2 regions of the Serratia sp. 121840015-1 genome follow, and region 2 is predicted to be linked to the other one. Evidence: predicted binding sites of a transcription regulator. Region 2 holds the regulator's gene; the other holds the start of a gene.
What was found. Region 2 encodes Fur, which represses iron uptake genes when iron is present. Its sites were predicted from a motif close to ATAATAATGAGAACNACTATCAA; they were not measured.
Positions count from the first base shown of each region.

Region 1: the regulator Fur is predicted to act here: its motif matches at 1,278-1,300, upstream of fepD (Fe(3+)-siderophore ABC transporter permease).

Region 1 covers NZ_JBSEYF010000001.1:254,202-269,326, reverse strand. Annotated here, with positions in the region: gene fepB (Fe2+-enterobactin ABC transporter substrate-binding protein) at 94-1,101, shown strand; gene fepD (Fe(3+)-siderophore ABC transporter permease) at 1,316-2,371, shown strand; gene fepG (iron-enterobactin ABC transporter permease) at 2,371-3,408, shown strand; gene ACUXAC_RS01250 (ABC transporter ATP-binding protein) at 3,426-4,232, shown strand; gene ACUXAC_RS01245 (ABC transporter substrate-binding protein) at 4,261-5,847, opposite strand; gene alsS (acetolactate synthase AlsS) at 5,991-7,676, opposite strand; gene budA (acetolactate decarboxylase) at 7,709-8,488, opposite strand; gene ACUXAC_RS01230 (LysR family transcriptional regulator) at 8,940-9,842, shown strand; gene eutC (ethanolamine ammonia-lyase subunit EutC) at 9,821-10,612, opposite strand; gene ACUXAC_RS01220 (ethanolamine ammonia-lyase subunit EutB) at 10,609-11,994, opposite strand; gene ACUXAC_RS01215 (nucleotidyltransferase family protein) at 12,154-12,702, shown strand; gene ACUXAC_RS01210 (FlxA-like family protein) at 12,755-13,222, shown strand; gene ACUXAC_RS01205 (LysR family transcriptional regulator) at 13,224-14,144, opposite strand; gene ACUXAC_RS01200 (bile acid:sodium symporter family protein) at 14,241-15,125, shown strand, end outside.
Region 2 covers NZ_JBSEYF010000003.1:364,554-379,678, forward strand. Annotated here, with positions in the region: gene ACUXAC_RS17995 (beta-N-acetylhexosaminidase) at 1-2,035, shown strand, start outside; gene fur (ferric iron uptake transcriptional regulator) at 2,281-2,727, opposite strand; gene fldA (flavodoxin FldA) at 3,057-3,596, opposite strand; gene ybfE (LexA regulated protein) at 3,861-4,148, opposite strand; gene ybfF (esterase) at 4,405-5,178, opposite strand; gene seqA (replication initiation negative regulator SeqA) at 5,403-5,945, shown strand; gene pgm (phosphoglucomutase (alpha-D-glucose-1,6-bisphosphate-dependent)) at 6,023-7,666, shown strand; gene ACUXAC_RS18030 (PadR family transcriptional regulator) at 7,858-8,499, shown strand; gene ACUXAC_RS18035 (DUF3861 domain-containing protein) at 8,499-8,798, shown strand; gene kdpE (two-component system response regulator KdpE) at 8,826-9,515, opposite strand; gene kdpD (two-component system sensor histidine kinase KdpD) at 9,532-12,228, opposite strand; gene kdpC (potassium-transporting ATPase subunit KdpC) at 12,302-12,871, opposite strand; gene kdpB (potassium-transporting ATPase subunit KdpB) at 12,890-14,959, opposite strand; gene kdpA (potassium-transporting ATPase subunit KdpA) at 14,986-15,125, opposite strand, start outside.

The DNA.
Region 1 (15,125 bases), on a different contig from region 2:
GCGGCTTGAATGGTAAATTAGCGGGCATCCACCACGCAGCCAATCCGCCGCCGGATTGATACGCCTTAGTTCAAGGAAAGAAAGAGCCCGCTCATGACCCTATCCTTACGCCAGCTGTTCATTGCATTTATCGCCACTTCCAGCCTGCTGCTCAGCGGCTGCGGCCCGGACGACAAGAGCGACGGGCAGAAACCGTCCGCCCCCGCTGCCGACAGCAGTTGGCCGCGCACCATCGACAGCGCCAAAGGGAAGTTCACGCTGGAAAAACCGCCGCAGCGCATCGTGTCCACCAGCGTCACCATCACCGGCACGCTGCTGGCTATCGACGCCCCGGTGGTCGCCAGCGGCGCCACCAGCCCGAACCCTCTGGTGGCCGATAAACAAGGCTTCTTTACCCAGTGGAGCGAGGTAGCCAAACAGCGCCACGTCGAACGATTGTATCAGGTGGAGCCCAATGCCGAAGCCGTCGCCGCCGCCGCGCCGGATTTGATCGTCGTCGCCGCAACCGGCGGGGATTCGGCGTTGAAACTGTATGATCAGCTGTCCGCCATTGCGCCGACGCTGGTGCTCGATTATGGCGACAAAAGCTGGCAACAGCTGGCCAGCGAGCTCGGCGAGATCACCGGCCATGAAGCCGGCGCCAAACAGGCGGAAGATCGTTTCGAACAGCGCGTGGAGCAAGTGAAGCAGGCGATCGCGCTGCCGCCGCAGCCGACCACCCCGCTGGTGTATGCCGACAACGGCCGCGAGGCCATGCTGTGGACACCGGGGTCAGCCCAGGGCAAACTGCTGACCCAGCTCGGCTTCCAACTGGCCACCCCGCCGGAAAGCGCCAAAGGCAATGCCAGCATGGGTAAACGCCATGACATCATCCAGATCTCCGGCGAAAAAATGGCCGAGGGCCTGAACGGCAAAACGCTGATCCTGTTCGCCACCAACGAGCGTAAAGTGCAAGAGGTGCTGACCAACCCGTTCCTCAAACATCTGGAGCCGGTGGAACAGCGGCACGTCTACGCCGTCGGCAACGACACTTTCCGTCTCGATTACTACAGCGCCACCAACATGCTGAACCAAATCGAACGGCTGTTCAAAAAGCCCTGAACCACGCCGTCGGCAGGCCAGCCTCCTGCCGACGTTTGCCATAAACAGGGCAACCGTTCACATTCAATCAATTGAAATATCAATAGTTATTAACATCGTCAACGCACCTGCGCCACCAACCGGCGGGTGCATGCGGGCGTAAACTCGTGCTACTATTAGCGCCCGCATGAACGCAAATAACAATGAGAATAAAAATCATACAGGAGTTACCGGTGTGAACGTACCCACTCCGACTGAGCGGACGCTTTCGTCCGCACCGCACGCAGCTTACGTCAGTGGCTTCAAACGCATCGCCGGGTTCGGTATCGGCTTGGCGCTGTTGCTGCTGTGCATCATTGCCAGCCTGATGCTGGGTTCCAAAGCCATCCCCTTCCATACCGTCTGGCTCAGCCTGCAGGGCGCCGCGAGCGGTTCCGACAGCACCATCATTCTCAACGCCCGGGTACCCCGCACGCTGGCGGGCATCTTGGCCGGCATGGCGCTCGGCGCCGCCGGCGCGCTGATTCAGGCGTTGACGCGCAATCCGTTGGCCGATCCCGGCGTGCTCGGCATCAACGCCGGCGCCAGCTTCGCCGTGGTCATCGGCATCATGTTTTTCGGCGCGGCCACCACCGAAAGCTATATGGCCTACGCCTTCGTCGGTGCCGCCCTCACCACCCTGCTGGTCTACCTGATCGGCACGCTGGCGGGCGGGCGCATCAACCCGGTGCGGCTGACGCTGGCTGGCGTGGCGATCGGCGCGGTGTTGCTCGGCATCACCACCGGGCTGTCGCTGATCGATCCACAAACCTTCGACCAACTGCGCTTCTGGCAGGCCGGCACGCTGGATATCCGCACGCTGTCCACGCTGCCGGTTACCGCCCCCGCCATTTTGCTCGGCTGCCTGCTGACGCTGCTCATCGCCCGGCCGCTGAATACCATCGGCATGGGGGAAGACCTGGCTATCGCGCTCGGCGCGCGCGTGGTGCTGACTCAGGTCGTCGCGGTGATCGCCATCACGCTGCTGTGCGGTGCGGCGACCGCCACCGTCGGCCCAATCAGTTTCATCGGCCTGATGGTGCCGCATATCGCCCGCTGGTGGGTCGGCCCCGACCAGCGCTGGATCCTGCCCTACTCCATGCTGCTGGCGCCGATTTTACTGCTGTGCGCCGACGTGGTCGGCCGTTTGCTGGCGGCCGGTGAGCTGCGGGTTTCCATCGTGGCGGCCTTCATCGGCGCGCCGGTGCTGATCTGGCTGGTGCGCCGCAAGAAAACGCTGGGGGGTCTGTGATGAGTCTGCCCCACACGTTGCATATCGGCCGCCCAGACGGCGTCATCAACTGGCGCATGCCGCTGCGCCTGCTGTTGGTCAATCTTTCGCTGCTGGCGTTGTGTCTGGCAATGGCCGTTGCCGCGCTGTGCTACGGCACGCTGCAGCTTTCGCTGGAACAGGTCTTTGCCGCGCTCAGCGGCGAGGCGCCGAAAAATCTGGTCACCGTGGTTACCCAATGGCGCTTGCCGCGTATCGCCATGGCGCTGCTGTTAGGCGGCGCACTCGGCATGAGCGGCGCCATCTTCCAGTCGATTATCCGCAACCCGCTCGGCAGCCCGGACGTGATTGGCTTTAACATGGGGGCTTACACCGGCGCGCTGATCGCCATCACCCTGTTCAACGGCGGCTATTACTACATCGCCGGCGGTGCGCTGGCCGGCGGCATTCTCTCCGCGCTGGCCATCTACCTGCTGGCCTGGCGCCAGGGCATCGCCGGCTTCCGGCTGATCATCGTCGGCATCGCCATCAGCGCGGTGCTGGTCTCCACCAATACCTGGCTGATCATCACCGCCTCGCTGGAGCGCGCCATGGACGCCGCCATGTGGCAGGCCGGTTCACTCAACGGCATGACCTGGCAGAAAGCCCAGCCCGCTACGGCGTTCATCGTGTTGGCGGCCGCGGCCGCGCTGCTGATGGGCAAACGGCTGCAGCTGCTGGAAATGGGCGACGACACGGCGCGCGCACTGGGCGTGAACGCCGAAGGCAGCCGGCTGTGGCTGATGCTGTTCGGCGTCACCCTCACCGCCGCCGTCACCGCCACCGCCGGGCCGATTTCCTTTATCGCGCTGGCGGCGCCGCAGATCGCCCGCCGCCTGGCTGGACAATCCTCGGTCACCCTGACGTCCTCGGCGCTGATGGGCGCGACGCTGCTGCTCGGCGCCGACGTGGTGTCCCAACATCTTTTTGCGCCGATCCAACTGCCGGTCGGGGTCGTGACCGTCTGCATCGGCGGCCTGTACCTGATTTGGCTGCTCATCCGTGAGGCCCGCAGATAATGAAAAGTGATAACGCCATGAGCCACCGCCTGCACGCCTCGCACCTGAAGCTGGGCTACGACAATAAAATCATCGCTGACGATCTGAGCGTGGCGATCCCCGACGGCGCCTTCACGGTGATCGTCGGGCCGAACGCCTGCGGCAAATCGACGCTGCTGCGCGCCCTGTGCCGCCTGCTCAAACCCAGCGCCGGCGAGGTGATGCTGGACGGCAAAAACATCAGCAGCTTCGCCACCAAGGCGCTGGCGCGCGAGCTTGGGCTGCTGCCGCAAACTTCGATCGCACCGGACAGCATTACCGTGGCGGACCTGGTATCGCGCGGCCGCTATCCGCACCAGAGCCTGCTGAAACAGTGGACGCAGGCCGACAAACAGGCGGTGGAAGCCGCCATGGCGGCCACCAACGTCAGCCAGTTGGCGGACCGCAGCGTCGACGAGCTGTCCGGCGGGCAGCGCCAACGCGTCTGGGTGGCGATGGCGTTGGCACAGCAAACGCCGCTGCTGCTGCTGGATGAACCGACCACCTATCTGGACATCGCGCACCAAATCGAGCTGCTGGATCTGTTCCGCCAGCTCAACCGCGAGCACGGCCAAACCCTCATCGCGGTGCTGCACGATCTCAACCACGCCTGCCGCTATGCCGATCACATCATCGCCATGCGCGACGGCAAGATCGTGGCGGAGGGGAACCCGGCGGAAATCATCACCGCCGAGCTGGTGGAACGGGTGTTCGGCATGCCGTGCATGATCATCGACGATCCGCTGTCCCACACCCCGCTGGTGATCCCGCGCGGCCGCTATCACTGCGACGCGCCGCAGGCATGAAAAAGGCCGGGTTACCCCGGCCTTTTCGTTACTTCTCCAGCGACACCTGCTTGAAGATGTGTTTGCCGAACGGGTCTATTTCGTAGCCTTTCACTTCCTTGCGCACCGGTTCGAAAATGGTCGAGTGCGCGATCATCAGCGCCGGCATCTGATCGTGCATCATCACCTGCGCCTGCTGGTACATCGCCACCCGCTTGGCGTGATCGTTCTCCTCGCGCGCCTGCAGGATCAGCTGGTCGAACGGTTTGTAGCACCATTTCGCCGAGTTGGAGCCGCCGAGCGAAGCGCAGGTGAACAGCGGGCCGAAGAAGTTGTCCGGATCGCCGTTGGCGGTGGTCCAGCCCATCAGCGCCGTCTGGTGCTCGCCGTTTTTAATCCGCTGCAAATATTCGCCCCATTCGAAGGTGACGATTTTGGCGCGCACGCCGATCTTGGCCCAGTCGGCCTGGATCATCTCCGCCATGCGCTTGGCGTTGGGGTTATAGGGCCGCTGCACCGGCATCGCCCACAGATCGATGTCAAACCCCTGCCCCAGCCCGGCTTCCTGCAACAGCTGCTTCGCCCGCTCCGGCGAATACGGGTAGTCTTCAAGCTGCGCGTTGCTGCCCCACTGGGTCGGCGGCAGCAGGTTCTTGGCCGGCTGGCCGGCGCCGTGGAACACCGCCTCGATGATCGCCGGCTTGTTGACCGCCAGCGCCAACGCCTGGCGTACCTTGACGTTATCCAACGGTTTTTTCTGGGTATTAAACGCCAGGAAGCCGATATTCAAGCCGGATTTTTCCATCACCTGAAGGTTGCCGTCCTGCCGCATGCGCGCCAGATCCGCCGGGTTGGGGAACGGCATCACCTGGCACTCGTTCTTTTGCAGCTTGGCGTAACGCACCGTCGCATCCGGCGTGATCGAAAACACCAGCCGATCGATCTTCGGTTTGCCTTCCCAGTAGCGGTCGAACGCCTTGTACAGGATTTTCGCGTCCTTCTGGTACTGCACCAGCTGGAACGGCCCGGTGCCTATCGGATCGTTGTCCACCCGCTGCGGCGTACCGGCCTTCAGCATCGCGTCGGCATATTCCGCCGAAAAAATAGTGGCGAAGTACATGCCCAGATCGGCGACGAACGGCGCCTCGGCGCGGGAGAGCTCAAAGCGCACGGTGTGATCGTCCACCTTGACGATCCGGTCGATCAGCGTGCCGAACTCCATCGACTCGAAGTTGGTGTAGGCGCCGTTGGAGACCTTGTGATACGGGTTGTTGTCGTCCTTTTGTCGCATAAACGAGAAGATGACGTCATCGGCGTTGAAATCGCGGGTAGGCGTGAAATATTTATTGCTCTGGAATGCCACGCCCTTGCGCAGGTGGAAGGTATAGCGCTTGCCGTCCTCGCTCACTTCCCAGCTTTCCGCCAGGCTGGGTTGCAGCTCGACGGTACCGGGTTTGAAGTCCACCAGCCGGTTGTAGATCGCCGCCGAACTGGCGTCCACCGTGGTGCCGGAGGTGAACAGCTGCGGGTTGAAGCCTTCCGGCGAGCCTTCGGAACAGTAGACCAGCGTATTGGCCCGCGCGCCGCCGGCAATCGCCAACGCCAGCAGCCCGATCGTTATTGCTTTTCTTTTCATTGCGCTATCCCCAGTGGTGAAAAAACAGCCCAACGGATAGCAATAAATCATGCAGTTAGCGAAGTAAAGGACAAATTCCGCGCATAAAAACGGGCAGGCGCGCAAGCGGCCTGCCCCGGTGAAACCGCCCGATGATGATGAAATTAAATCATCTGGCTGAAGTTCATCTGCGCCATCAGCTTATAGTTGTCGGCGTAGTCGACCGGAATGGCCACCACCACCGGCCCCTGGATCGCCATCGCCTTGCGCAGCATCGGCCGCAGATCGTCCACCGACTGCACGGCGAAACCGACCGCGCCGCAGGATTCCGCGTAGGCCTTGAAATCAATCGGCCCGAACTCCACGCCGGATTTGCGCTGGTATTTGTTCACTTCCTGCATCTCCACCATGTTGTAGGCGTTATCGACCCAGATGACGTGCACGATGTTGTTTTTCAGCCGCACCGCAGTCTCCAGCTCCATGCTCGACTGCATGAACCCGCCGTCGCCGGAGATAGACACCACTTTATCGCCGGGGCGCACCAGCGCCGCGCCGATGGCCCACGGCAGCGCCACCCCCATGGTTTGCTGGCCGTTGGAGATCAATAGCTGGCGGGCGCGGAAGCTGTACAGGTAGCGGGCGATCCAGATATGGAAACTGCCCATGTCCACACACAGGGTTACGTCGTCGCTGACGATGTCCTGCAGCTCCTTGACGATGCGCAGCGGGTGGATCGGCATGCCGCCGCGGCGGGCGGCGCGCTCCGCCAGTTCAGTGCGCTGGCGGCCGAGATCGGTGAGGATCAGCTCCACCTCCGGCGGCACGCAGACCGCCTCAGTGAACGTTTCGGTCATCATGTTCAGCGTGGCGCTGATGTTGCCCACCAGCTCAACGTCCGGCCGATAGCAGGTATCAATATCCGCCGGCAGCACGTCGATGTGCACCAGTTTCAGCCGCCCGTGGCTGTTCCACATGCAGGGATCGTATTCGATCGGATCATAACCGACGCTCACCACCAGATCGGCCTTCTGCAACAGCTGATCGGCCGGCTGGTTGTTGAACAGGCCGACGCGGCCGGCGAAACGGGCGAAGTGGTTGACGTCGATCACCCCCGCCGCCTGATAGGTGCCGACCACCGGCATATGGGTGCGGTACAGCAGATGGCGCACCGCCTCGCTGTTCTCCGGCCGGCTGGCCTGCAGGCCGAGCAGCAATACCGGGCATTTGGCCTGGCGGATCAGTTTCACCGCCGCCTGAATGTCGTCCGCCGCGGCGGCCCCCATGCGCGGCAAGCGGCAGCCGGCCAGCACCGGCGCGCTGACCGGTTCATTGACGATATCCATCGGCAGGCTGACGAACGATGCCCCCGGCCGGCCGAACTCGGCGCGGCGAAAGGCGTTGGCGATCACTTCGGAAATCGCCGAACCGGCATGCACTTCGGCGCAATACTTGGTCACCGGCCGGAACATGCTGACGGTATCCATGCTCTGGTGCGTCTGTTTCAGGCTGTCGGCGCGCTTCACCGCCCCGCCGAAGGCCACCACCGCGTCCCCTTCCGAAGTGGCGGTGGCCAGCCCGGTGATCAGGTTGGAACTGCCCGGCCCGGAGGTGACCAGCGCCACCCCGGCCTTACCGGTCAAGCGGCCGACCGCCGCCGCCATAAAGGCCGCGTTGGCCTCATGCCGTACCACCACCGTTTCAATCGATGGCGCGTCCTCCAGCGAGTCGAACACCCGGTCGATCTTGGCGCCCGGAATGCCGAAAACGTGTTTGACGCCCTGCGCTTCCAGGTTTTTCACCACCAAATCGGCGCCGCATTGCCAGTCATTGCCTGTTTTTTCCTGTGCCATGGTTCCACCTCCTAAGAAAACGATCGCCGGGGTTAGCCCTCGGCGGAACGAATCGCGCGATCCAAATCCTCTGGGCAGAGGTTGGCGCGCAAGAAATCCGCATCATGCGGTAACTGAAGATTGAGACGCGTGATGACGCCGAACTGCAGACGGCCATGATCGAGCTGGTAGTCCAGCACGTGGCCGCCGCCGCTGCGGTCGTCGGTAACGAAGTGTTCGTGATAGCCGGCCACGCCGATGCCCTGCATGTAATCCGGCGAGCGGAAACCGACCAGCGTGCCGCGCCGCTGATGGAACGAGAAGGTCGGCTGCTCTTCTATCGCCTCCAGCATCGGGCGGTAGGGCCGCTCCTGGCGAGGCACGGTACGGGTTTCCACGTGGCTGAACTCGCCGTCGACCCGCACCGCGCAAAACAGGTTCGGCGAGGCGACCTGCTCGTCGATGCACTGGTGCAGCTGCGCCTTGGTGATTGGCCGGTCGAATTGCTGGCTGACGCTGGGCTGGAAAAAGGTGACGACGGCGAAGGGGGTTTTCTGTTGCAGGCCGGCCGGCCGGGCGCTGCCGTCGGCGCGCAGCTGGTGTATTTCCTGATCGAAGGCGATCAGTTCGCCGTCCAGGTGATTGAAGGTGCCAAGGCCGAAATCGCCGTGCTTGAGCAGCTCGGCAATGGTGGTCTCCCCCTCGTAAACCCCGTCGATGAGCGCGCTCATCAGCGAGATTTGATAGATTTCGCCCTCCCCGGCGTTGATCGACTGCCTGGCAAAACCCTGCGCCAAATGGCGCGCACAGGAACACCCGTGTTTTTCGTTCATGACTGACTCCTCCACCAGCGCGGGATCGCGGTTCCGCGCGTTCAAAAGGCCCACCGACGGTGAGCCAAGATGTCCCCCAAGGCGCGTTCATCAGTTGGAACGATTCAGCCTAAGGCGACAAAAAAACCGGCACGGCTGGCCGGCCGATAACCAGGTATCAGATCAGAATGAGATAAAGTAAAGGCTTACTAATCATTGAGACTGAACCGGTTATCAAATTGAACGGTTAATCTGGTGTTGGAGCGACAATCAACTCCGCAGGCGGCTCGCGCAGCCTGGGAAAAACATCTGCTATTTAGTGCTAAGCGCCGCGAGGTTTATACGTTTTCTCTCTATACGGCCGGGATGGGACGGCCTTGAAGCCCGTCGTCAACCCGCAGCCAGAGTAGCCGCCGCGCCGTCGGCAGAGAAGCGGGTATTCATAAGAAACGCTTTTGCATATAATGCAAAAATGAATGACGCCCGCTATGTAGAACATCTGCCAATTTTTCTCGACGTGGCCCGCCTGGGCAGCTTTTCCGCCGCCGCGCGCCGGCTGGGCATGGTGCCCTCCTCGCTGGTGCGCCACATCGATGCCCTGGAAAGCGCGCTCGGCGCCGCGCTGTTCGTGCGCTCCACCCGCGGCCTGCTGCTGACCGACGCCGGCGAGCTGCTGCTGACGCGCGCCACCGCGCTGATGACGGACATTACCGGCCTTCGCGCCGAGCTGAGCGCGCTGAACGAAACGCCGCAGGGCACGCTGCGCATCAGCTGCCTGCCGACCTTCGGCAAAACCTATGTGCTGCCGCTGCTGCCGACGCTGGCGGAACGCTACCCGCAGCTGTCGGTCGACCTCGATCTGACCGAACGTCTGACCGATCCGACGCAGGAACGGCTCGACGCCGCCATCCGCATCGGCGAACAGAAGGACAGCGCGCTGTATGCCAGCCGCATCGCCACCCAACGCTGGGTGATGTGCGCCAGCCCCGCCTACGTCGCCCGCTATGGCCTGCCGGCCGATCTGGAGGCGCTGCCGCAGCATCGGCTGATCGCCCGCTACCACAAGCAGCAGCCGGCCTGCTGGGCGCAGATCCTCGACGCGGCGCTGATGAGCCGCTGCACCATGGCGCTGCGCTGCGACGACTTCACCGCGCAGCGCCAGGCCGCGCTGCTCGGGCTCGGCATCGCCTTCCTGCCCAACTGGGTGGTGGGGCCGGACGTGCAGCACGGGCAGCTGGTGCAAATGCTGGAAGATCCTCGCCATGAGCAGCAAGGCATCTATCTGCTGCGCCCGATGGCGAAGGTGTCCGCCCGGCTGGCGGCCTTCACCGCCCTGCTGCAGCAAACCATCGGTCAACCGCCCAGCTGGGGGTAAAGCGGCGTCACCCGGCCGTGCAAAGCCGGGTTGTCGCTCTCGTCCTTCAGCTCGATGCCGCTCAGCCGCCGCAGGAACGCCTGCTCCAGCAGCCAGGCCAGGCGGAACGCCGCCTGCGGATAATCCAACCCCTCGGGCCGCACGTTGGAGATACAGTTGCGCTCGGCGTCCGTTCTGCGCGCGTTCGGCCCCCAGGTCAAATAGACGCCCAGGCTGTCCGGCGACGACAGCCCCGGCCGTTCGCCGATCAGAACCGCCACCGCCCGGGCCTGCAGGCATTCGCCGATCTCATCCCCCAGCGCCACCCGCGCCTGATGCGCCAGCACCACCGGCGCGACGGTCAGCCCCAGCGAATCGAGATAGGGCCGCAGCGCCTGCAGCAGCGGCAGCGCCTGGCGGTGCACCGCCTTGGAGGAGAGGCCGTCCGCCACTATCAGCAGCAGATCGACGCGGCGCGATGGCGAACCGAGCAACAGGCTGCGGCTGTCCGACGCCAACCGCCGCCCCAGATCCGGTCGGCGCAGATAGGCGGCGCGATCGGCGGCCTGGCTGTGCACCGCCAGCGTGGGCCAACCGGCATCGTGCAGATCCGCCGCCAGCCGCTCGCTGTCGAAAGGTTGATGCACCGCGTCGCGCGCCTGGGCATGGGCCAGCCCGAAGCGCAGCAGCTCATCGGTCGGCAGGCTGGCGCCGGTGCGCCCCAGCGCGATGCGCGCATCGGTAAAGGCGCGCAGCGCGTCCCAGCTGTTGGCGTGAACCGGTTTGCTCATGTGCGTTCTCCCTGCAGCGCCAGCAACAGCGGATGATTGGCGGCGGCGTCGCGCAGCCGTCCGCGTTCGTCGGTAATGTTCATCGCCGCCAGCCAGGCGGCGAACTCCGGCGCGTGCTTCAGCCCCAGCAGTTCGCGGATATAGAGCGCGTCATGGAACGATGTGCTTTGGTAGTTGAGCATGATGTCGTCCGCGCCCGGCACGCCGATCAGGAACGTTAACCCGGCGGCGGCCAACAGCGTCAGCAGCGTGTCCATGTCGTCCTGATCGGCTTCGGCATGGTTGGTGTAGCAGACGTCGCAGCCCAGCGGCAGGCCGAGCAGCTTGCCGCAGAAGTGGTCCTCCAGCCCGGCGCGGATAATTTGCTTGCCGTCATACAGGTATTCGGGGCCGATAAACCCTACCACGGTGTTGATCAGCAGCGGCGAGAAATGGCGCGCCACCGCATAGGCGCGCGCCTCGCAAGTTTGCTGATCGACGCCGTGATGGGCGTTGGCCGACAGGCAGCTGCCCTGCCCGGTTTCGAAATACATCACGTTGTCGCCCAGTGTGCCGCGCCTGAGGCTCAGCGCCGCCTGCTGCGCTTCCACCAGCAGCGCCAAACTGATGCCGAAGCCGCGATTGGCCGCTTCGGTACCGGCGATCGACTGAAACACCAGATCCACCGGCGCGCCGCGCTCTATCAGCCGCAGCGTGTTGGTCACGTGGGTCAGCACGCAGGATTGGGTGGGAATGGCGAAGCGCTGGATCACGTCGTCCAGCATGTAGTTGAGCTTTTCCAGCAGCGGCAGGCTGTCGCTGGCCGGATTGATGCCGACCACCGCATCGCCGCTGCCGTACAACAGGCCGTCCAGCATGCTGGCGGCGATGCCCTGCAGGCTGTCGGTCGGGTGATTGGGCTGCAGCCGCACGCTGAGGTGGCCCGGCAGGCCGATCGTATTGCGAAAGCGCGTCACCACCCGGCACTTCTTCGCCACCAGGATCAGATCCTGATTGCGCATGAGCTTGCTCACCGCCGCCGCCATCTCCGGCGTGATACCGGCCGCCACCTGCGCCAGCATGGCGCTGTCCGCCTGCTCGCTCAGCAACCAATCGCGAAAATCACCGACCGTGAGGTGCGAGATGGGCTCAAAGGCGGCGGCATCGTGGCCGTCGATAATCAGGCGCGTCACCTCGTCCTCTTCGTACGGCACCAGCGCCTGCTGCAGGAACGCCTTGAGCGGCAAGTCCGCCAGCGCAATGCGCGCCGCCATACGCTCTTCGGCGCTTTGCGCCGCCACCTCCGCCAGATAATCGCCGGAACGCGCCGGCGAAGCCTTCGCCATCAGCTGACGCAGATCGCCAAAGCGATAGCCGCGTTGGCCCACCGTTGCCTGATACATAGCCCCCTCCCTTGCCCCGAGTGACGAGATAACAGCCCTGCACCAAGTGTAGTCAGTGGGAAAAGAAAATTATTTTGCACGCGATCGCCGCCGTCGCGCTTTCCCCCATTTCACCCGCCGCCGCTTCGGGTTACAGTAGCCGCGAAAAAAGGAGGGGTGATGGATCCGCAACGGCAAATTATCGACTGGCTGCAACAAGATGACGCTCGCATGGCCGCCCTGCGCACCGCGCGCCGGCTCGGCCTGAATGACTGGTGCCTGGGCGCCGGCTTCGTACGCAATCTGGTGTGGGATCGGCGCCACGGCTACCTGGACGCCACGCCGCTCAACGATATCGACGTGATCCACTTCGATGCGGAGCGTGCGGACGCCGAGCGCGATCGCATGCTGGAGACGCGCCTGCACCAATGGCTGCCGCGGCCTTGGTCGGTCAAGAATCAGGCGCGCATGCACCTGCGCGGCGGGCGGGCGCCTTACCGCGACAGCGAAGAGGCCATCAGCTTTTGGACCGAAGTGGAAACGGCGATCGGCGCGCGCCTGAACGCCGACGACAGCATCACGCTGGTGGCCCCCTTCGGGCTCACGGCGCTGTTCGACGACACCATCACCTTCAACGTGAAAAACGGCGATCGCGCGGCCTATGCCCAGCGCGTGCTCAACAAAGGCTGGCTGCAGCGCTGGCCGCACCTGCGGCAGGTAAAGATTTAATCGCCGCTGCCGATACCCTGAACAGCGATAGCCAGACTCAGGGAGAGCACCCATGTCGACCACCATCACCATGATCGTACCGATCAAAAATACCGTTCCCGGCGTCAGCCACGTCTTCAGCGCGCCGGGCCATCAGGGCGAATTGCTGATGGCCAAACCGGTCAACAACCAGCCGGAAGGCGGCAAGGCGAAGAAAAGCGAAGGCGCCAGCGGCAATGACGAACCGGAAAATCTCAACGAAAGCCGCGCCTCGGCACGCATCAAGGCGCTGAACCGGCAGATTCAGGCTCTGCAGCAAAAGCTGGTGGAGCTGAAGGACTCCAGCGCCGATCCCAAAGAGATCGAGAAGCAAAAGCAGCTGATTGAAGCACAGATCAAGATGTTGCAGGCCGAGATCGCGCGCATCCAGAAAGAAGAAATGGAAAAGCAGCAACAGGAGCAAATGGAAAAAGCCGCGGCGCAATCCGGCGACGGCGTAAACCGCCCGACGCCGCTCAACGCGGTGGACGTCTATATCTGAATCAATATTCGGCGTTTTCCTGCCGGCGCTGGTGCAGCAGCGCCGCCTGCTGACGCGCCACCTGCCAGATGGCCTCCGCCGCTGGCGTCAGCGAGCGGTTCTTGCGCCGCACCAGCATCAACGCGCGATTGATCTCCGGCACCAGCCGCCGTACCCGGAGCCGCCCCCCTTCCGGCAGCGGCAGCGCCAACGCCGGGAAGATACTGATGCCAATCCCTTCCGCCACCATCGGGAACAGCGTAGCCGGATGACCGATTTCCTGCACCACCTGCGCCTCGACGCCCTGCTGCCTCAGCGCGCTGTCGATCAACGGCCGGCTGCCCGACGCGTAATCCTGCAACACCAGGCGGCAGCCGTTTAACGCCGACCAACGCACCTCTTGACGCGCAGCAAACGGGTGATCGTCGCGGCACAGCAGCAGGAACGGTTCATGCAGCACCGCTTCGCACTCCAAATCCACCGCCTGCACCGGATCGACCACGATGCCGAAATCCACCTCGGCATTGCGCACGCTGTGCAGCACCTGCTGCTGCGCCTGATCGCGCAGCATGATGCGTATCTCCGGATATTCGCGCTCGCCGGCGGCGATGCACTGCGGCATCAGATGGGCGGAAATGGTCTGGCTGGTCGCCACCCGCACCGTGCCGCTGCGCTGTACGCCAAAGCTGCGCGCATCCAGCAACGCGGCCTGCAGTTCGTCCAGCAGCCGTTCGACCCGGTTGGCCAGCCGCAGGCCGGCGTCGGTCAACACCACTTCACGCGTGGTGCGATCCAGCAGGCGCACGCCGACCTCCGCCTCCAGCTCTTTCACGCTGTGGCTGACCGCCGATTGCGTCAGGCCGATCGCCTCACCGGCGCGGCTGAAGCTGCCGTGGCGGGCGACAGCGACGAACACCCGCAGCTGTTTGAGTGAGTAATTCATGTATTTTATTCATAGATGAATTAAATAAATCAATTTAATTATTATATACCCACGCGGGAGAATAGCCCCATCGATTTTCTACCCGAGCGCATCGCCATGAGATTCCTACCCGATCGTTTTACCCTGACGCTGATCGCCACCGTGCTGCTGGCTTCTTTCCTGCCGGCGCGCGGCGAGTTCGTCGGCTGGCTCAACGCCCTGACCATCGCCGCCATCGCCCTGCTGTTCTTCATGCACGGCGCCAAGCTGTCGCGCGAGGCCATCCTGGCCGGCAGCAATAACTGGCGGCTGCATCTGTGGGTGATGTTCAGCACCTTCATCATTTTTCCGGCGCTGGGGATGCTGTTCGCCTGGTGGACGCCGATCGACGTCAGCCCCGAGCTGTACGCCGGTTTCATCTACCTGTGCATCCTGCCCGCCACCGTGCAGTCGGCCATCGCCTTCACCTCGCTGGCGGGCGGTAACGTGGCGGCGGCGGTGTGCAGCGCCTCCGCCTCCAGCCTGCTGGGGATCTTCGTATCGCCGCTGTTGGTCGGCCTGCTGATGAACGTGCACGGCGATACCGGCAGCCTGCGGCAGGTGGGCTCGATCGTGCTGCAGCTGCTGGTGCCGTTCGTCGCCGGCCACCTGCTGCGGCCGCTGATCGGCGGCTGGATCGAGCGCCATCGCCCGCTGATCGGCAAAACCGACCAGACCTCGATTCTGCTGGTGGTGTACGCCGCCTTCAGCGAGGCGGTCACGCACGGCATCTGGCATCAGGTGGGGATCGGTTCGCTGGCGTTTATCGTCGGCGGCAGCATCGTGCTGCTGGCGATCGTGCTGGTGGTGAACACCTACATGGCGCGCTGGCTCGGGTTCAGCAAGGCGGACGAGATCACCATCGTGTTCTGCGGTTCGAAGAAAAGCCTGGCGAACGGCATTCCAATGGCCAATATCCTGTTCCCGGCGGCGACGGTGGGGATCATGGTGCTGCCGCTGATG
Region 2 (15,125 bases):
GCCTGCCGGCGCGCTGCGCGGCCAGATCGTGCCGACGCCGATGCAGGTGAAGGTTCACGCGCAGGACGTCGATTTGCGCAAAGGGGTATCGCCGGATCTGAGCACGCTGGTCAAGCCGGCGGCAGACGTCGTCAACCAGCGCTTCGCGCTGCTGGGTGTGCCGGTTCAGGCCAACGGCTATCCGATCAAGACCGACATCCAGCCGGGCAAGTTTAAAGGCGCGATGGCGGTGCCGGGCGCCTATGAGCTGAAAATCGGCAAGAAAGAGGCGCGGGTGATCGGCTTCGATCAGGCCGGGGTGTTCTACGGGCTGCAGTCGATCCTGTCGTTAGTGCCGAGCGACGGCAGCGGCAAGATCGCCACGCTGGACGCCAGCGATGCGCCACGCTTCCAGTATCGCGGCATTTTCCTCGACGTAGCGCGCAACTTCCATAAGAAGGACGCGGTGCTGCGCCTGCTGGATCAGATGGCGGCCTACAAGCTCAACAAATTCCACTTCCACCTGAGCGATGACGAAGGCTGGCGCATCGAGATCCCCGGTTTGCCTGAGCTGACGGAGGTCGGCGGCCAGCGCTGCCACGATCTGAGCGAAACCACCTGTCTGCTGCCGCAGTACGGCCAGGGGCCGGACGTCTACGGCGGCTTCTTCAGCCGTCAGGACTATATCGACATCATCAAATACGCCCAGGCACGCCAGATTGAAGTGATCCCGGAGATCGACATGCCGGCACACGCCCGCGCCGCGGTGGTCTCGATGGAAGCGCGCTATAAAAAGCTGCATGCCGCCGGGAAAGAGCAAGAGGCCAACGAATTCCGCCTGGTGGATCCGACCGATACCTCCAACACCACCTCCGTGCAGTTCTTTAACCGCCAGAGCTACCTGAACCCGTGCCTGGATTCTTCCCAGCGTTTTGTCGACAAGGTGATCGGCGAGATCGCCCAGATGCATAAAGAGGCCGGCCAGCCGATCAAGACCTGGCACTTCGGCGGCGACGAAGCGAAAAACATTCGCCTGGGCGCCGGCTACACCGACAAGGCGAAACCGGAGCCGGGCAAAGGCATCATCGATCAGAGCAACGAAGACAAGCCGTGGGCCAAGTCGCAGGTGTGCCAGACGATGATCAAAGAAGGCAAGGTGGCCGACATGGAGCATCTGCCGAGCTACTTCGGCCAAGAGGTCAGCAAGCTGGTGAAGGCGCACGGCATCGACAGAATGCAGGCCTGGCAGGATGGCCTGAAAGACGCCGAGAACGCGAAGGCGTTCGCCACCTCGCGCGTGGGCGTCAACTTCTGGGATACCCTGTACTGGGGCGGTTTCGATAGCGTCAACGACTGGGCCAACAAAGGGTATGAAGTGGTGGTTTCCAACCCGGACTACGTCTACATGGACTTCCCTTACGAGGTGAACCCGGACGAGCGCGGTTACTACTGGGGTACCCGCTTCAGCGACGAGCGCAAGGTGTTCAGCTTCGCGCCGGACAACATGCCGCAGAACGCGGAAACTTCGGTCGACCGCGACGGCAACCACTTCAACGCCAAGAGCGACAAGCCGTGGCCGGGCGCCTACGGGCTGTCCGCTCAGCTGTGGAGCGAAACCCAGCGCACCGATCCGCAGATGGAATACATGATCTTCCCACGCGCGCTGTCGGTGGCTGAACGCGCCTGGCACCGCGCCGGTTGGGAGCAGGACTATCGCGCCGGCCGCGAATACAAAGGCGGGGAAACCCACTTTGTCGATACCAAGACGCTGGAGAAAGACTGGCTGCGCTTCGCCAATATCCTGGGGCAGCGTGAACTGGCCAAGCTGGACAAAGGTGGCGTCGCTTACCGTCTGCCGGTGCCGGGCGCACGCGTAGCGGGCGGCAAGCTGGAGGCGAATATCGCGCTGCCGGGATTGGGCATCGAGTACTCCACCGACGGCGGCAAGCAGTGGCAGCGCTATGACGCCAAGGCCAAGCCTGCGGTGTCCGGTGAGGTGCAGGTGCGTTCGGTTAGCCCGGACGGCAAGCGCTACAGCCGCGCCGAGAAGGTCTAAGCCCGGTGCAACGGCCTGCTGCCCTGGCGGCGGCCGTATAACGAAGGGGGAATGCGTTCGCCCGCGCGTGTCGGCGTAGGGCGGACGTTGTAGTGAGAGTAGTACGTGGAGTAGCAGTGCCGCTGCAATTGTGATATTTCATGACATGATTTTCCCCCGGCTTGTCCGGGGATTTTTTTGCCCTTTGCACGGCAGGCATAAAAAAACCGCCTCGGTGTGAGGCGGTTTTTCATAGCCGGTCAGGCTTATTTCTTGTCGTGCAGCGTTTCGTCTTCGCGACAGTCACCGGTTTCACAGTGGCCGTACAGGTACAGGCTGTGGTTGGTGAGCTTGATGCCGTGCTGCTTGGCGATGTCACGCTGCCGCACTTCGATGGATTCGTCGCTGAATTCGATCACTTTGCCGCAGTCCAGGCAAATCAGGTGATCGTGGTGATGCTGTTGGGTCAGCTCGAACACGGACTTGCCGCCTTCGAAATTGTGACGTGTCACAATGCCCGCATCGTCAAACTGGTTCAGTACGCGATAAACCGTTGCCAGCCCGATCTCTTCGCCCATATCAATCAGTTTTTTGTACAAATCTTCCGCACTGACGTGATGGCATTCCGGATTTTGCAGTACTTCCAGGATTTTGAGTCGCGGAAGCGTGACTTTTAAGCCGGCCTTCTTCAATGCGATGTTGTTGTCGGTCATGCGAATTCAGTCCTGTTACTATGCTAATCAAGTTGAGGCGTACTCGCCTGTGGCATCGGTCGGCACAAAGAGTTAATGCGTCTCATTATAGAACCGGTTGTACTAAATGGAAACCGCCGGTTGTTAACAAAGATATAATTGCACTATTGCATGTTTTGCATGCAACGCCTTGATGGATGGGATAAACCGATATCTCAGTCTACCGTGACGGGGTGGGAAGTTACAAATCTGTAGCTTCTATCGCAGCAATCCCTGCTGCCGATGACGGCCCTGTGGGCACACTATGCACTTTACAGGGCCTTTGTTCAACCTTTCGCCAGTGCCGGGGCTTAGCCGACGATATCGGCCAGGCTCAGCTCTTCGACGATTTGTTTGACCCAGGCGTCCACGCGCTCGTTGGTCAGCTCAGGCTGACGGTCTTCGTCGATCGCCAGACCGATGAAGTGGCTGTCGTCCGCCAGGCCTTTGGAGGCCTCGAAGTGGTAGCCTTTGGTCGGCCAGTGGCCCACGATGGCCGCGCCACGCGGTTCGATGATGTCGCGGATGGTGCCCATCGCGTCACAGAAGTATTCCGCGTAGTCTTCCTGGTCGCCGCAGCCGAACAGCGCCACCAGTTTGCCGTTGAAGTCGACTTCTTCCAGCGTCGGGAAGAAATCATCCCAGTCACACTGCGCTTCACCGTAGTACCAGGTCGGGATACCCAGCAGCAGGATATCGAACCCTTCCAGGTCTTCTTTGCTGCTTTTAGCGATGTCATGCACTTCAGAGACGTCGTCGCCAAACTGTTTCTGGAGAATTTTCTGGATCATTTTGGCAATGTTTTCGGTATTGCCAGTGTCGCTGCCAAAGAAAATGCCTACAGTAGCCATATCGCGTATAACCTTTAAATTCAAGTAATTGCATTACTCGACGCCGGCACTGCCGCCGCTGACGCCGATTAAAATGATGCCATGGCAAGAGCCTTTCGCCTCCGGGGCGGGCGCCGACAGGCGCAGTCTCTTACCGGTAAATGCGTATCATGCCAGAAAGTGGCGCCGGGGTTTTATCGCATTTATGCGATGCCGGAGAATGAAGAAAAGCGTGGTCGATCCGGCGTTGTCCTTAACGCCGCGCCGCGCGTGCGGCCGAAGAGATCAATGTTCCGGCTGTTCTTCCGCCAGTTGTGCCAACAGCATCTGCTCGATGAGTTCGCTGCGGCTGATGTTGCGCTGTTCCGCCAGTTTGTTCAGGGCGTCCACCGCATCCGCGTTGATTTTCAGCTCTACGCGCCGCAATCCACGCACTTTATCGCGCCGTAGCTGATTGCGCTTATTGATTCTAAGCTGTTCATCGCGGGAAAGCGGGTTGGTTTTCGGGCGCCCCGGACGGCGTTCATCTGCGAACAGATCCAGCGTCGTGCGATCCGTTTGTTCTTTTGCCATAGGTAGCGGTACTGCAAGGGAGTTTGCATCAAAAAGCGCTCGCACGCTTCCGGAGGCATCGGTTAACACACTTCGGGCCAATAAACCCTAACCCAAATTCACCCCCGAACCGGCGTTCGCGAACGCGCTGGCGCGGTGGCAAAATTATAGCGCGCCATATTACCCCAGCAGATGGAGCGACGACAATGCCTAACTGCGGGCTAAACGCGCTAAGCCGTTATCTTTAGCGCGTTTTTTCGCCAGGTGAGTGCGTTTTTCAGGCTTCGTCGAGGAAACGGTGAATGGTGCGCAGCACCGCTTCCGGTTTTTCGGCGTGCACCCAATGGCCGGTGCCGGCGACGACGTGCGCGCGGGCCTGCGGGAACTGGCGGGCGATGGCCGCACGGTAGCTGTCCTGCACGTACGGCGACAGGCCGCCGCGAATGAACAGGGTCGGATGCGGCCAGGCCGGGACTTCCTGCCAGCCGGTGATGTCTTCGTAGCGTTCGATCAGCACCGGCAGGTTGAAGCGCCATTCGCCGTTGTGGAAGGACTTCAGCAGGAACTGGATCACGCCTTCTTCCTGCAGGTAGTCGCGCATCAGCTGGGCAGCCGCCTGGCGCTGGGTGATGCCGGCGGCGCTGACGGCCTTCAGCGCGGCGAAGATCTCGTCGTGGCGGCGGGTCTGGTAATTCACCGGCGCGACGTCGATGACGATCAGCCTGGCGACGCGCTCGGGCGCGATGGCGGTCAGCGCCATCGCCGCTTTGCCGCCCATCGAATGGCCGATGACGATCGCTTTCTCCAGCTGCAGTTCGTCGAGCAGCGCCAGCAGATCCTGCGCCATGGCGGCGTAGTTCATGTCGTCGGCGCGCGGGGAGAGGCCGTGGTTGCGCAGATCGACCTTGATCACCGTGTGCTGTTTATGCAGATCGCGCGCCAGCACGCCCAGGTTGTCCAGATTGCCGAACAGCCCGTGGATCAGCAGCACCGGCAGCGCGTCTGACTCGGCGGCCAGCAGTTGATAATGTAATTTCATGGCGAAGTTCATACTGAGAGAGATTCAGATTAGGGTATCATGATTGAATCGCACGATGAATCATGCGGAATTTTCGCGGCGCGGGCTTGGCAGTGCCGGCTATAGGTATTAGTCTGCATTTTCCGTCCGGAGGCACATTGTTGTGTTCGCCCCAGCGCTTTTAACCTTATAATCCCATGGCTTGAATGCAGGATCTGGCTTCAGGTTCTAAGTAGAAAAAACAGTATTGGATAAAGATGAAAACTATTGAAGTCGACGAAGAGCTTTACCGTTATATTGCCAGCCACACGCAACACATCGGTGAAAGCGCGTCCGATATTTTACGCCGCATGTTGAAATTCACCGCCGGGCAACCGGTGCGCGCGTTGCCTGCCGCCAGTGCGCCGCAGTCCGTCGAGCTGGAAAAAACGGCGCCGGCGCAGCGTCCGCGCGATCGCGTGCGCGCCATGCGCGAGCTGCTGTTGTCGGATGAATATGCCGAGCAGAACAAAGCGGTCAACCGTTTCATGCTGGTGCTGTCCACCCTGTATACCCTCGATGCCGCCGGTTTCGCCGCCGCCACCGAGGCGTTGACCGGCCGTACCCGCACCTATTTCGCCGGCGATCAGCAGACCTTGCTGGCCAACGGCACGCATACCAAGCCGAAGCATGTACCGGGCACCCCTTACTGGGTGATCACCAATACCAATACCGGCCGCAAACGCAGCATGATTGAACACATCATGCAGGCCATGCAGTTCCCGGCGGAACTGATCGAGAAAGTTTGCGGTACCGTCTAATTTAGCGAACAGCCCGTCATGATGGCCGTGCGCGACGTATTTGCCCGGTCACCGACAGGGATGAGGGAGATATGTCGATGGCGAATAATCCACGTGCCGGGCAGCCCGCCCGCCAAAGCGATCTGATCAACGTAGCCCAGCTGACGTCGCAGTACTATGTGCTGCAACCGGAAGCCGGCAATCCCGCACATGCGGTGAAGTTTGGCACCTCCGGCCACCGCGGCAGCGCACAGCGCCACAGCTTCAACGAAGCGCACATCCTCGCCATCGCTCAGGCGATCGCCGAAGTTCGTCATCAGCAGGGCACCACCGGCCCGTGCTACGTGGGCAAAGACACCCATGCGCTGTCCGAGCCGGCCTTCATTTCCGTGCTGGAAGTGCTGACCGCCAACGGCGTCGATGTGATCGTGCAGGAAAACAACGGCTTCACGCCAACGCCGGCGGTATCGCACGCCATTCTGTGCCACAACCGCCGCGGCGGCGCGCAGGCCGACGGCATCGTCATTACGCCGTCCCATAACCCACCGGAAGACGGCGGCATCAAGTACAACCCGCCGAACGGCGGCCCGGCCGACACCAACCTGACGTCGGTGATTGAAAAGCGCGCCAACGAACTGCTGGCGCAACAGTTGAAAGGCGTTCAGCGCCAGTCGCTGGACAAGGCCTGGAACAGCGGCCACCTGCATGCCAAAGACCTGGTGCAGCCTTATGTCGAAGGCCTGGTTGAGGTGGTCGACATGCCGGCCATCCAACGCGCCGGCCTGAAACTGGGCGTGGATCCGCTTGGCGGTTCCGGCATCGCCTATTGGCAGCGCGTGGCGGAGCACTACAAGCTGGATCTGACGCTGGTGAACGATTCCATCGATCAGACTTTCCGCTTTATGCACTTGGACCACGACGGCATCATCCGCATGGACTGCTCGTCCGAGTCGGCGATGGCCGGCCTGCTGGCGCTGCGCGACAAATTCGATCTGGCGTTCGCCAACGATCCGGATTACGACCGCCATGGCATCGTCACGCCGAAAGGCCTGATGAACCCGAACCATTATCTGGCGGTAGCCATCAACTACCTGTTCCAGCATCGCCCACAGTGGGGCGCCGATGTGGCGGTAGGTAAAACGCTGGTGTCCAGCGCGATGATCGACCGCGTGGTGGCTGACCTGGGCCGCAAGCTGGTGGAAGTGCCGGTCGGCTTCAAGTGGTTCGTGGACGGCCTGTTCGACGGCAGCCTGGGCTTCGGCGGCGAAGAGAGCGCCGGGGCCTCGTTCCTGCGCTTCAACGGCAAACCGTGGTCGACGGACAAAGACGGTATCATCATGTGCCTGCTGGCGGCTGAAATCACCGCGGTAACCGGTGAAAACCCGCAGCATCACTATGACGATCTGGCCAAACGCTTCGGTGCGCCAAGCTACAACCGCATCCAGGCACCGGCGACTGCGGCGCAAAAAGCGGCGCTGTCCAAGCTGTCGCCGGAGATGGTCAAGGCCAATACCCTGGCGGGCGACCCGATCACCGCCCGTCTGACTGCGGCACCGGGCAACGGCGCGTCGATTGGCGGCCTGAAAGTGATGACCGACAACGGCTGGTTCGCGGCCCGTCCTTCCGGTACCGAAGACGCATACAAGATCTACTGCGAGAGCTTCCTCGGGGCGGAACACCGCGAGAAGATCGAGCACGAAGCGGTCGAGATCGTCAGCGAAGTGCTGGCTTCCGCCAAGTAATCGCTTTTCTTGATTGATAAAAAGCGCTGTTTTTACAGCGCTTTTTTTATGCCTGCAATTTAGATATATCTTTTTATCGGCGCAGGCTTGCGCATTTAGATATATCGATCTAGATTAGCCTTATCGACGCTGTTTAGATATATCTAAACAATCTCGTATTGATGTTCACCGTTAAAGCGAGGTATCACGCTATGTTTCATCGATTAGGTTTACACCGGCATCACCACCACCATCATGAATGCGAAGAGGGTCGCCGTCATCGCGGCGGGCGCCATCACTTCGGCGGCGACGGCGAAGAGCACGGCCGGGGTGGGCGCGGCGGCCGGGGCGGGCGTCACCGTCTGTTCGAGCACGGCGATCTGCGTCTGGTGCTGCTGGCGCTGGTGGCGCGCAAGCCCAGCCACGGCTATGAGCTGATCAAGGCGATTGAGGAGGCCTCATCCGGCCTGTACGTGCCGAGCCCGGGGGTGATTTACCCCACGCTGACGCTGCTGGAAGAGCAGGATTTCCTTGAGCCGCTCACCACCGGCAACGGCCGCAAAAGCTATCGCATCACCGCCGCGGGCGAGGGCGAGCTGCAAAAGCATCAACAGGTGGTTGACGTCATTCTGGCGCGCCTGGCGGGTGCCGGCCGCGAGCATTATCGGCACGGCAACCTGGCGGAAGGCATCTACGACGCCATGAACCGCCTGCGCAGCCTGCTGCGCGGCAACGTGATGCGCGCCGATCTCACGCCGCAGCAGGTGGAGCGCATCAACGCCGCGTTGCTGACCGCCGTGGCGGCGATCGAAAGCGAAATGCATATTCAACCCACGCAGCAGGAGAAGAACTGATGCCCGGCCACCGTTTTACTATTACCGTTGAAGCCCTGAGCGATCGCCAGGGCAATCCCGTCGAGAAAGCGCCGCTGAGTTTTGAAGTGACCAACCACGACGATATTCTCGATATCGTCGAGCGCATCCGGGCGCGTGACGATCTGAACTTCGGCCCCGAGCAGAGCGCGGCCTTCGCCGTAGGCTTGAAGCTGTTCTCCGAAGTGATGATCGAAAACCGCAAACACCCGGTGTTCGCTCCGCTGCGCGAGGCGTTTAAGGAATTTATGGTCGGATTGAAGAAGGGGCCGGCGGCGTAAAGGCGCGGCAAACCGCGCCCGCCGAGGTTAAGGCATGAAGCGATAGCCGACGCCGGTTTCGGTCAGCAGGTGTTTGGGCCGGGCCGGATCGGCTTCGAGCTTCTGCCGCAGGTGGCCCATGTAGATGCGCAGATAGTGGCTGTGCTCCACGTAGTTCGGCCCCCAGACGTGGCTCAACAGCTGGCGTTGGGTGATCACTTTGCCGGCGTTGGCCAGCAGCTCCGCCAACAGGCGAAACTCGATCGGCGTCAGATGCAGATCTTCGTCGTTGCGCAGCACCCGGCGATTCACCAGATCGACGGTGATTTCCGAAAAGCTTATCAGCGGGCTTTCCTGTTGGCTGGCGGAGTGGCGACGCAGCGCGACCCGCACCCGCGCCAGCAGCTCGCCGATGCCGAACGGTTTGCTGAGGTAGTCGTCGGCGCCGGCGTCCAGCGCGGCGATTTTGTCCTCTTCGGCGTTGCGCGCCGACAGCACGATCACCGGAATGGCGCTCCACTGCCGCAAATCGCGGATGTAGCTCAGCCCGTCGCCGTCCGGCAAACCCAAATCAAGAATGATCAGATCCGGTTTGCGCGTGCCGGCTTCAATCAACCCACGCTGCAGCGTTTCACTTTCAAATACCCGCAGGCCTTCGCTCTCCAGTGCGGTGCGCACGAAGCGGCGGATCTCTTTTTCATCTTCAACAATCAGAATGTTGGTTGGCGTTATGCTCACGTTTCCCCTGCGTTGATTACAGATCGAAGGCGTCGCCGTCGATCTCGGGCGGTTTTTCCAGCGGCAGCACGAAGCGGAAGCTGGCGCCGCCGTTGGCGCCGTTTTCCGCCCAGATGCGGCCATCATGCACTTCAATAATGGCACGGCAAATCGCTAACCCCAAGCCGACGCCGGGGATCGCCGACTCTTTATTGCCGCGTGAAAACTTGTCGAAAATCAGCTGGAGCTGATCGGCGGGGATGCCGGGGCCGTTATCCCAGACCTCGACTTCCAGCCACTCGGGCAGCGTGCGGGCGCGAATGCCAATGGTGGCCTCGGCGCCGGCGTATTTATTGGCGTTTTCCAACAGGTTGGTGAACACCCGTTCCAGCAGGCTGCCGTCGCAGTTGACCAGGATCTGTTCCGGCGGCAGCTCGACCACGATCGGATGCTGGCTGAGCAGCGGCTCCAGCATGTGCAGCGAGGCGCCGACGATCTCTTCCAGCGACTGCCACTCTTTGCGCAGGCTGAAACCGCCGGACTGGATGCGCGCCATATCCAGCAGGTTATTTACCAGCCGGGTGGTGCTCAGCACCTGCTGGCGGATCTGGCTGGCCTGGGTGGCGTGATTGGAGCCTTCGGCCGCCAGGTCCAGCGTGAGGATTTCCGCCTGGCCGAACAGCACGGTCAGCGGCGTGCGCAGATCGTGCGACAGCGCCGCCAGCAGCGAGTTGCGCAGCTGTTCGCGCTCGGCGTCCAGCTTGGCTTCCTCGGCGCTGCGCGCCAGGTGCAGCCGCTCCAGCGCGCTAGCGATCAGCACCGCGAAGGTTTGCAGCAGCCGCTGCTGTTCCGGCACCATTAGCTGGCGCAGGTTGTTGGGCTCGATCGCCAGCAGGCCGAAGGTCTGCTTGGGGGTATTGAGCGGCAGCAGCTGGTAAGGCACGCCGGGCAGGGTATCGGTGCCGGCGCCGGCCGGCAGGCCTTTGTCGAAGCTCCAGCGTGCGATGGCCTCGTCTACCGACAGCAGTCCACCTTCCTCGCCGACCATCTGTTGCAGGCGGCCGTCTTCCTGCGGCAGCAGCAGCACGGTTTTCGCCTGGAAACTGCTGGAGAGGAAGTGGCGGCTGGTGTTGGCGATGTCGGCCACGGTCAGCGCGCGGCTCAGCCCGCGCGACATTTCGTACAGGTGGCGCGCCCGCTGCTCGCGGTAGCGCGCCACCCGGGCCTGATAACGCACCCCGGCGGTCAGGTTGCCGATGATGATGCCGACGGCGAGCATCACGCCGAAGGTCAGCAGATACTGCATGTCGCTGACGGCGAACGACCATTCGGGCTGGACGAAGAACAGATCGAAACTGGCGACGTTGATCACCGCCGCCAGCACCGACGGCCAGCGGCCGAAGAACAGCGCGACGATCGCCACGCCGAGCAGATAAACCATCACCAGGTTGGCCTGATCGAAGCCCGGCAGCAGCCACTGCGAGAGCAGGGTAATCAGCGCGCACAGCGCCACCGCGACCACGCAACCGCGCAGCTGCATGCGCCATTTATCATTGAAGCTGCGGCCGTCGTGCTCCTTGCCCGGCGGCGGTTGTGCGGTGTCGCTCTCCAGCGCCACGATCACCAGATCGAGATCCGGGCCCAGCCGGCCGAGGCGATCGGCGAAGCTGCCGCGCAGCTTCCAGCGCTGCTCGCTGCGGCGGCCGATGATGATTTTGCCGAGGTTATGCTCGCGGGCATAGCGCAGCACCGCGCGCTCTTCGGACGGATCGGCCAGCGTGGCGGTTTCTGCCCCCAGTTCCTGCGCCAGCCGCAGCGCGCGCAGAATGGCGCGGCGCTGGTTTTCCGGCAGCCGGTGCAGCTTGGGGGTTTCCACATAGACCGCATGCCAGTGGCAGCCGAGCCGCGCTGCCAGCCGGGCGGCGATGCGCACCAGCTTTTCGTTGCCGCTGTTGTGGCCGACGCACAGCAGAATGCTGTCGCGGGTGTGCCACACTTTCTCGCGCCCCTGGGTGTCGCGAAACTCGCGCATCTGGTCATCGACCCGATCGGCGGTGCGGCGCAGCGCCAGCTCGCGCAGGGCGATCAGGTTGCCTTTGCGGAAGAAGTGCTCGATGGCGCGCTCGGCCTGGCCGGGAATATACACTTTGCCTTCGTGCAGCCGCCGGCGCAGATCGTCCGGCGGCAGATCGACCAGCACCACTTCGCTGGCCTCGTCAAACACGTGGTCGGGCACCGTTTCACGCACCCGCACGCCGGTCACGCCGCCCACTACGTCGTTCAGGCTTTCCAGATGCTGTACGTTGACGGTTGTCAGCACGTCGATGCCGGCATCCAGCAGCTCTTCCACATCCTGCCAGCGTTTGGGGTGGCGCGAACCGTGAGCGTTGCTGTGCGCCAGTTCATCCATCAGCACCAGCGCCGGGTGGCGCGCCAGCGCGGCGTCGAGATCGAATTCATGCACCAGCCGGCCGCGATGCTGGATGCGTTTTTGCGGCAGCAGCGTCAGGCCGTCGAGCAGGGCGGCGGTCTCGCTGCGGCCGTGGGTTTCCACCACGCCGACCAGCACGTCCAGCCCCTGAGCGCGCAAACGCTGGGCTTCCTGCAGCATGGCGTAGGTTTTGCCGACGCCGGCGCAGGCGCCGAAGAATACCTTCAACCGGCCGCGCGGTTTTTCATTGGCCATCGCCAGCAGGCTATCGGGATCGGGGCGCTGCTGCTCTTCTTCGACCATGACAATTCCTTGTGTTACCAAGCAAAAAGGGGTTCGGCATGCCGAACCCTATCACTATGCTGAATACGGCGCGTTACTTCAACGCATCCAGCGCCAGGTTCAGCTTCAGTACGTTCACCACCGATTCCCCCATGAAGTTGGGCGTGGCCCGATCGGTGTTGTCTTCGATCAGTTTGGCGATCTGTTCCGGCGGCAGATGCCGTGCCGCCGCGACTCGTGCCAGCTGATACTGTGCGGCGGCGATCGAGATCTGCGGATCCAACCCGCTGCCGGAGGCGGTCAGCAGATCGACCGGGATCGGGCCGCTCATCGCAGGGTTGGCCTGGCGCAGCTGCGCTGCGCGCTCGGCGATAGCCTTATCCAACGCCGGGTTGGTGGCCGCCAGGTTGCTGCCGGCAGAGGCCAGTGGATTATAGGCCGAATCGCCGGTGGCCGATGGGCGGCCCCAGAAATAGTCGGCGCGCGTGAAGTTCTGGCCGATCAGTGCGGAGCCGACCGCCTTGTCGCCCCGGTACAGCAGCGAACCGTTGGCCGCACTCGGAAACAGCAGCTGCGCCAGCCCGGTGGTCAGCAGCGGATAGGCGATGCCGGTGATCAGCGTCAGCAGGATCAGCATCACCAGCGCAGGTCGTAAATAAGTCATGTTCATTTCCCTCAATGGTTAACCGGCGACGTGTAGCGCGACCAGGATCAGGTCGATCAGTTTGATGCCGACGAACGGCACCAGCAGGCCGCCGACCCCGTACAGCCACAGGTTGCGGCGCAGCAGGGCTGCGGCGCTCATCGGTTTGTAGCTCACCCCTTTCAGCGCCAGCGGGATCAGGAACACGATCACCAGGGCGTTGAAGATCACCGCCGACATGATGGCGGAGGCCGGGGAATGCAGATGCATCACGTTCAGCGCGTTCAGCTGCGGATAGGTGGCCGCGAACGCCGCCGGAATGATGGCGAAGTATTTGGCCACGTCGTTGGCGATGCTGAAGGTGGTCAGCGAGCCGCGCGTCATCAGCATCTGTTTGCCGATGTGCACCACTTCGATCAGCTTGGTCGGGTTGGAATCCAGATCGACCATGTTGCCCGCCTCTTTGGCGGCCTGGGTGCCGGAGTTCATCGCCACCGCCACATCGGCCTGCGCCAGCGCCGGGGCGTCGTTGGTGCCGTCGCCGGTCATCGCCACCAGGCGGCCTTCCGCCTGGTACTGGCGGATCAGCGCCAGCTTGGCTTCCGGCGTGGCTTCCGACAGGAAGTCGTCCACCCCGGCTTCGGCGGCGATCGCCGCCGCGGTCAGCGGGTTATCGCCGGTGATCATCACCGTTTTGATGCCCATCTTGCGCAGCTCATTGAAGCGTTCCTTGATGCCGCCCTTGACGATATCCTTCAGCGCCACCACGCCCAGCACTCGGGCGCCTTCCGCCACCACCAGCGGTGTACCGCCGGTGCGCGCCACGCTTTCCACCAGATCGTCCACCGCCCGCGGGAAGTGCCCCTGATTGGATTCGACGTGACGGCGAATGGCATCCACTGCGCCTTTGCGGATCATGCGCTCCTGCACGTTGACGCCGCTCATGCGGGTCTGGGCGGAGAAGGGCACGAAGGTGGCGTTCAGCGCCTGCAGATCGCGTTCGCGCAGGTTGAATCGCTGTTTGGCCAACACCACGATGCTGCGGCCTTCCGGCGTTTCGTCCGCCAGTGAGGCCAGCTGCGCGGCATCCGCCAGCTCTTGCTCTTTCACGCCCGGCGCCGGCAGGAACTCCGAAGCCTGGCGGTTGCCCAGCGTGATGGTGCCGGTTTTATCCAGCAGCAGCACGTCCACGTCGCCGGCGGCTTCCACCGCGCGGCCGCTGGTGGCGATCACGTTGGCGCCGAGCATGCGGCTCATCCCGGCCACGCCGATGGCGGACAGCAGGCCACCGATGGTGGTGGGGATCAGACAGACCAGCAGCGCGACCAGCACGGTGATGGTGACCACGCTGCCGCTGCCGGCCGCTTCCACGCTGTATTGCGAGAACGGGAACAGGGTGGCGGTGGCCAAGACGAACACGATGGTCAGCGCCACCAGCAGGATAGTCAGTGCGATCTCGTTCGGCGTTTTGCGGCGTTTGGCGCCTTCCACCATGGCGATCATGCGATCGAGGAAGGTTTCCCCCGGGTTGACGCTGCACTGCACCACCAGCCAGTCGGACAGCACGCGGGTGCCGCCGGTGACCGAGGAGAAGTCGCCGCCGGACTCGCGGATCACCGGCGCGGACTCACCGGTGATGGCGCTTTCATCTACCGAGGCGCCGCCTTCCAGCACTTCGCCGTCGCACGGGATGGTGTCGCCGGCTTCCACCAGCACGATATCGCCCTTGCGCAGGCTTTCGGCGGCCACTTTCTCCGTGGCGCCGTCGCGGCGCGGGCCGGCCAGTTTTTTCGCCCAGCTGGTTTTCTTGGTGCCCTTCAGGCTTTCCGCCTGGGCCTTGCTGCGCCCTTCGGCCAGCGCTTCCGCGAAGTTGGCGAACAGCACGGTGAACCATAACCACAGGGCGACGCTGCCGGTAAAGGCGGCGGCGCCGTCGGTTTGGCCGGTGAGGATCGCCAGCCAGATGGCGGTGGTCAGAATGCTGCCGATATACACCACGAACATCACCGGGTTGCGCCATTGAACGCGAGGGTCCAGTTTTTTCACCGCATCGATCAGCGCGGTGCGCACCAGGGCCGGTTCAAACAGCGCGCGTTGTTTGCGAGTCATCTCTTATTCTCTCTCTGTGACGTCTGTTAGTTTGCCAACCAAAGCTGCAAATGCTCGGCCACCGGGCCCAGCGCCAGCGCCGGCACGAAGGTCAGCGCGCCCACCAGCAGCACGGTGCCGATCAGCAGGCCGATAAACAGCGGCCCATAGGTCGGCAGGGTGCCGT